DNA from 2 places in the Streptomyces sp. RK9 genome. Region 2 is predicted to be linked to the other one. Evidence: riboswitches for the same ligand, from Rfam matches in the RefSeq annotation. Region 2 holds a riboswitch; the other holds the start of a gene.
The links. A riboswitch is a leader RNA that binds a small molecule or an ion and turns the genes downstream of it on or off. The one in region 2 is predicted to bind glycine.
Positions count from the first base shown of each region.

Region 1 (3,401 bases), on a different replicon from region 2:
CCGTAGTAGCGGCGGCCGGGGTAGCCCTCGGCGTACTTGTTGGTGAGGACGGTGCCCTGGGCCTCCATGACGGCGACCGGAGCGAAGTTCTCCGAGGCGATCATTTCCAGGGTGGACTGCTGGCGGACGAGCTCGGCGTCGACGGCGGCGGCGACGTCCGGGTCGAGCTCGTGGAGAGGGGTGTTCATAAGCGACATCGGAAGATCAGTCCTTACGCCGTGGTCAGCTGCCGGAGAACGCGGTGTACTCGTCCGCGGAGAGCAGGTCGCCCGGCTCCTCCGCGACGCGCACCTTGAACAGCCAGCCACCCTCGAAGGGGGCCGAGTTCACCAGGGACGGGTCGTCCACGACGTCCTGGTTGGCCTCGACGACCTCGCCGGTGACCGGCGAGTAGAGGTCGCTGACCGACTTGGTCGACTCCAGCTCGCCGCAGGTCTCGCCCGCGGTGACCGTGGTGCCTGCGGCCGGGAGGTCGGCGTAGACGACGTCACCGAGCGCGTTGGCCGCGAACTCGGTGATGCCGATCGTCGCCACACCGTCCTCGGTGGCCGACAGCCACTCGTGCTCCTTGCTGTAACGCAGCTGCTGGGGGTTGCTCATGGCCTGAATTCTCCTGTACGCGGGCGAGTGCTGAGGAACGTGGGTCTTACGGACTGAGACGGGCGCGTGCCGCCACCGGGGCCGACGGGACGCGGAGGCGTCCGCGGACCGGGCGTGGGCCGTCGCCGCCGGGCTACTTCTGGCGCTTGTAGAACGGCAGCGCGACGACTTCGTACGGCTCGTGCGTGCCGCGGATGTCCACGCCCACGCCCGCCGTGCCGGGGGCGGCGTGCGCCGCGTCGACGTACGCCATCGCGATGGGCTTGCCGAGGGTCGGGGACGGCGCGCCGGAGGTGACCTCGCCGACGACCTCGCCGCCGACGACCACGGACATGCCCGCGCGCGGGACCCGGCGGCCCTCGGCGATCAGGCCGACCAGCTTGCGCGGGGGAGCGGACTCGGCGCGCTCGGCGGCCGCGCGGAGCGCCTCGACGCCCACGAAGTCGTCCGCGTGGGTCGTCTTGTCAAACTTGACGACCCTCCCCAGACCGGCGTCGAACGGCGTCAGGGCCGTCGTCAGCTCGTGCCCGTACAGCGGCATGCCCGCCTCCAGGCGCAGCGTGTCGCGGCAGGACAGGCCGCAGGGGACCAGGCCCACCGGGGCACCGGCCTCGGTGAGCGCCCGCCACAGCTGCTCGGCGTGCTCGGGGGCCACGAACAGCTCGAAGCCGTCCTCGCCGGTGTAGCCGGTGCGGGCGATCAGGGCGGGGACGCCCGCGACGGTGCCGGGCAGGCCCGCGTAGTACTTCAGGCCGTCGAGGTCGGCGTCCGTGACCGCCTTCAGGATGCCGGGGGACTCCGGGCCCTGGACGGCGATGAGGGCGTAGGCGTCGCGGTCGTCGCGGACCACGGCGTCGAACCCGTCGGCGCGCGCGGTCAGCGCGTCCAGCACGACCTGGGCGTTCCCGGCGTTGGCGACGACCATGTACTCCTGGTCCTGGAGCCGGTAGACGATCAGGTCGTCCAGGATGCCGCCGTCGGCCTGACAGATCATGGTGTAGCGGGCGCGGCCGACGCCGACGGAGCCGATGTTGCCGACCAGGGCGTGGTTGAGCAGGTCCACCGCCGCGGGGCCGAAGACCGTGATCTCGCCCATGTGGGAGAGGTCGAAGAGGCCGGCGCGGGTGCGGACGGCGTTGTGCTCGTCGCGCTCGCTGGCGTACCGCAGCGGCATGTCCCAGCCCGCGAAGTCGGTCATGGTCGCACCGAGGTCGCGATGCAGGGCGTCCAGGGCGGTGTGGCGTGGGGTATTGCTCATCAGTACTGGCTCCCGGGGCATGACGGGCGAGGTCGATCCTCCCCATCTGTCATCGAACCTGAGAGGTTCACCACGTCCCGTGCGTATGACGGGTCATGACTTGCACCTTGGGTGGAGCCGCCCCTGTGACCGGGGATCGACCCGCTTTTCAGATGTGCCTCGCCCGCGCGGTACGGGGCCTGAGAGATTCAAGGGAGGAACTTGCTCCTTCGGCGCCCCGGGACGACGTCCGCATCGAGGTGCGGTCACGTCTCCGGGAACTCTCCCGCGCGGATTCAAGCGGCCGGTATGGAGTTGGCGCGCACATCATTGCACGCGCCCCCGCTTCACGACAGCAGCAACTTCTTCACGACGGCGGCTACGGCGGAATGCCCTTGTGCGGCATTACCGTCTCTTTACACTCAACGGAGAAGTACTGGGGATGAGTGACGTGACCAGCATGGGGAGGCCGATCACGGTGCGCAGGAGCGGTGCTTATGCGACCACCACGGGTGCGGCGCCGCCCGGGAGCGGCGTGGTGCCGCCGCAGCCCGGTGTCCCCGTGCGCGAGAGCCTCGGGTACTTCCCGCGGCCCGTCGTGCGCGACCTCAGGGACCGGGCCCGGCGCGGCCCGCGCCGCCTGGTGTTCGCCGCGAGCGACGTCGTGGTCGTGTCCGGGCTTCCCGGCAGCGGCAAGTCCACGCTGATGCGGCGCGCGGTGGCGGGCCCGCGTGTGGACTCCCAGGACACCCGGGACCGGTGGGCGGCCCGCATGCCCCGGCTCCTGCCGTACGCCCTCTACCGCCCCCTGGTCCGGGTCGCGCACTACGCGGGCCTGCACCGGGCGCTGCGCTCCGGCGCGGGCGTCGTCGTGCACGACTGCGGTACGCAGCCGTGGGTGCGCCGGTGGCTCGGCCGCGCCGCCGCCCGGCGCGGGGCCACGCTGCACCTCCTCCTGCTCGACGTGCCCGTCGAGGTCGCCCTGGACGGGCAGCGCGAGCGCGGGCGCGGGGTCTCGCGGTACGCCTTCGCGCGCCACCGCAGGACGGTCGGCCTCCTCGTCCGCGCCGCCGAGCGGGGCGAGCTGCCGCGGGGCTGCGGCTCGGCGGTGCTCCTTGACCGGGAGGCGGCGGGGGCGCTGCGGGAGATCGGGTTCGAGGGCTGAGGGCTGAGGGGGCTGAGGGGGCGGTGCTGCGGGGGTCCCGGTTAGGGTCGGGCCCGCAGCACAGGAGCAGGGCAGAGCGCAGAGCAGGGGTCGAGGACAGATGAACTATCCGGGGGACCACCCGGGCGGCATTCCGGCACCGGGACAGGCACCGGGGCCGGGCCCGGACCAGGGGTATCCGCACGGGCATCCGTACGAGGGCTGGCCGGCCAACGAGCTGGAGGGGGTCCTGGCCGCGTCGCTCGGGGCGCCGCCGTCGGACTCGGTGGGCGCCCGCATCGTCGAGACGCTGGGCCGCGGCCGGGTCTGGGTCCCGCTCCCGTCCGGCGGTGGCCCCGACCAGGGCACGCTCGACCTGCCCACGCTGGAGATCGACGGCCAGGCGTACGTTCCCGTCTT
Region 1 is NZ_CP173704.1:2,842,766-2,846,166, forward strand. Features, by position in the region: gene glyA (serine hydroxymethyltransferase) at 1-197, opposite strand, end outside; gene gcvH (glycine cleavage system protein GcvH) at 223-600, opposite strand; gene gcvT (glycine cleavage system aminomethyltransferase GcvT) at 734-1,858, opposite strand; glycine riboswitch at 2,017-2,136, opposite strand; gene AB6L24_RS32900 (AAA family ATPase) at 2,280-3,002, shown strand; gene AB6L24_RS32905 (enhanced serine sensitivity protein SseB) at 3,103-3,401, shown strand, end outside.
Region 1: it holds a riboswitch for glycine, as region 2 does, so the genes downstream of both, gcvT (glycine cleavage system aminomethyltransferase GcvT) here and gcvP (aminomethyl-transferring glycine dehydrogenase) in region 2, are expected to answer to the same signal.

Region 2 (3,401 bases):
GACCGCGGCGAGCTGCGCCCGCGTCGTGGTCTCGTCGCACGCGAACGACACCTGGTCGGCGTCCACGAGGTGGATGTTCACGCCGCCCTCGCGGGCCGCGGTCACGATGTCGGCGGCCTTGCCCGGCACGCGGACGGTCAGCGTGTCGAAGTACGCCTCGTGCACGACCTCGACGCCACCGGCCTCGAGGCCCGCGGCGAGGATCGTCGCGTAGCGGTGGGTGCGCCGGGCGATCGCCTTGAGGCCCTCGGGGCCGTGGTAGACGGCGTACATCCCGGCCATGACGGCGAGCAGCACCTGGGCGGTACAGATGTTGCTGGTCGCCTTCTCGCGGCGGATGTGCTGCTCACGGGTCTGCAGCGCGAGGCGGTAGGCCTTGTTGCCGTCGGCGTCGACGGACACGCCGACGAGGCGTCCGGGCAGGCTGCGGGCGAACTTCTCGCGCACCGCCATGTAGCCGGCGTGCGGGCCGCCGAAGCCCATCGGCACGCCGAAGCGCTGGGTGGTGCCGACGGCGATGTCCGCGCCGAGCTCGCCGGGCGAGGTGAGCAGCGTGAGCGCCAGCAGGTCGGCGGCCACAGAAACGATTGCGCCGAGGTCGTGGGCCTGGTCGATGAGCGCCTTGATGTCCCGTACGGCACCGGAGGCGCCGGGGTACTGGATCAGCACGCCGACCACGCCGCGCTCGGCGACGTCGGCCGGGATGCCGTCCGTGAGGTCCGCGACGACGACCTCGACGCCGGTCGGCTCGGCGCGGGTCTGGATCACGGCGATGGTCTGCGGCAGCACGTCGGCGTCGACGAGGAAGACGCCGTTCTTGACCTTGCCCAGGCGCCGGGAGAGCGCCATGGCCTCGGCGGCGGCGGTGCCCTCGTCGAGCAGGGAGGCACCGGAGGTGGGCAGTCCGGTCAGGTCGGCGACGACGGTCTGGAAGTTGAGCAGCGCCTCCAGGCGGCCCTGCGAGATCTCCGGCTGGTAGGGCGTGTACGCCGTGTACCAGGCCGGGTTCTCCATCACGTTCCGCAGGATCACCGGCGGCGTGAACGTGCCGTAGTAGCCGAGCCCGATCATCGAGTCGAGCACCTGGTTGCGGTCGGCGAGGGAGCGCAGCTCGGCCAGGACCTCGGCCTCGGTCCGCGCACCGGGCAGCTCGAGGGCCTCGGCGTTCTTGATCACATCCGGCACCGCGGCGGCCGTCAGCTCGTCGAGGGAGCCGTACCCGACCTGGGCGAGCATCTTGGCGCGGGCTTCTGCATCGGGTCCGATGTGCCGCTGTTCGAAGGGGATTCCCTGCTCCAGCTGCGAAAGCGGAGTACGAGGAGTGGCGGTCATTGCGGAGGCCTCCTGGTCTGACACGACCTGCGAGGGGCACCACGGCGCGGGTACCCGGACGGCCTCCCCCTCTGTCATCTCAACCTGAGAGCTTCACAGCACCGCCCGAGGACAGCACTGCTTTCACCGTCGGTGAGGAAGGGTTCCGGACGTGCCCGCCCGACGCCCGCCCTGCTTTCCAGAGTGACCTCGTCCGTGCGGTACATGGGCCTGAGAGATTCCGGGGAGGAGTTGCTCCTTCGGCGCCTCCGGTGCTGCCACCGAAGAGCTCTCCCGCACGGGGTCAACAGCCACTCGCCAGCCTACCAGCGAGGACCGCGACCGATCCCTCGAGTGGCCGCCCGCCTCGATGTGCTCTTTCGTAGTGATGACAAGCACATTCCGGACGAGTAAGTACGAGCAGGTACTAACAGGTACGACCAGGAACAAGTAAGCACAACCGGGTACGAGCGCGAACGAGCAGGAACGACGCGCGACCAGTTGGAGGGCCCGTGCAGACCGACATCGATCCGCGCAACCTGATCGGCCGCAAGGCGTTCGACCGCGACGGGGCCAAGATCGGCACAGTCGACGAGGTCTATCTCGACGATGCCACCGGTGCGCCGGAGTGGGCGGCCATACGGACGGGGCTGTTCAGCAGGGACGCCTTCGTCCCCCTGGAGCCCAGCGAGCTGGTCGACGACGGCACCCTCCGGGTCCCCTTCGAACGCGCCCTGATCAAGGACGCCCCGGACTTCGGCGTCGGCCGCCATCTGTCCCCGGAGCAGGAACTCCAGCTCTACCGCCACTACGGCCTGGACCTGGCCCCGCCGCCGCCCCCGCCGGACGCGGACTTCGGCCAGACGTCCGCGTAGCCGACGGGGCGGGGCTGCGGCGGTGGGCCGCCGGGGGGATGTCGAGGCTGTGCCGCTGGTCCGCCGTGGGGCACATCGACGCTGCGCCGCTGGGCCGCCGTGGGGGACGTCGACGCTGCGCCGCTGGTCCGCCCTGGGGGACATTGAGGCTGCGCCCGTCGACTCTCCCCTGGGGCACGTCGAGGCTGCACCGCTGGCCTGCCCGGGGGCACGTCGAGACCGCGCCCGTCGGCTCACCGTTGGGGGCACGCCTCACCTTGGGGGGTCACACACGCCCCGCCCCGGGGGCACACGGGTCTCCCCGGTGCCCCGGGCCCACCCCAGGCTCGCTCGGCTCGCCGTGGCCTGCTGCGGCCTGCTGCGGCCTGCTGCGGCCTGCCGTGGCGCATACCCCGAGCCCCAGAGCCCTCGGCACTCACGGCGCCCCCGACACCTCCGGCGTCCCGGCCACCCCAGGCTCCCCGGCACCCACAGCATCCTCAGCGGCACCGACCTCCGAGGCCGTCCGACCACCATCGGCATGCCCCGAAGCCACCAACGGCAACGGATCCGACGCCTCCAGCTCCGGATCGTCCGTCCGGAACGTCCGCACCCGCCCCGGCGCCGACCCCGGCGTCTCGAACCGCACCGTCACCCGCCCCAGACCACTCCCCTGCACCCACCCCGCCCCGTGCACCGCATGCCGCACGTCGTGCCCGGCCGACCACCTGCGCTCGGCCGGCGCGGGGTACTCCGCACCACCGGCCCCGTCACCACCAGCCTCACCCCCGCCCGCGACCTCACTCCGCCCGTCCCCGTCCAGCGCCTCACCACCACCCGCCTCCCCCGTCCCAAGCCCCACCCCGTTCCGGGCCCCCACATCCGCCCGCACGTCCGCCTCAGCCCTCACCACGCCCTCAGCACCCGTCCCAGCCGCACCGCCCCCCGCGCCCGCCTCCGCTTCAGCCTCCGCGTCGGCCTGTGCCTGTGCCTGCGCGAACAGATCCTCCTGCGTGTAGTCCGCGAGCCCGCTCACCCCGACCCCCAACAGCCGCACCCCGCCCGTCGTGTCCACGGACTCCAGGAGCCGCGCGGCCGCCTCCCGCACCACCCCGGGGTCGTCCGTGGGGCCGCGCAGCGTCTCGGAGCGCGTCAGGGTCGAGAAGTCGAAGCGCCGTACCTTCAGCACGATGGTCCGCCCGGAGTGCCCCGCGTCCCGCAGCCGCTGCACGCACC
Region 2 is NZ_CP173703.1:3,318,346-3,321,746, reverse strand. Features, by position in the region: gene gcvP (aminomethyl-transferring glycine dehydrogenase) at 1-1,332, opposite strand, end outside; glycine riboswitch at 1,521-1,618, opposite strand; gene AB6L24_RS13590 (PRC-barrel domain-containing protein) at 1,824-2,186, shown strand; gene AB6L24_RS13585 (DNA polymerase IV) at 2,602-3,401, opposite strand, start outside.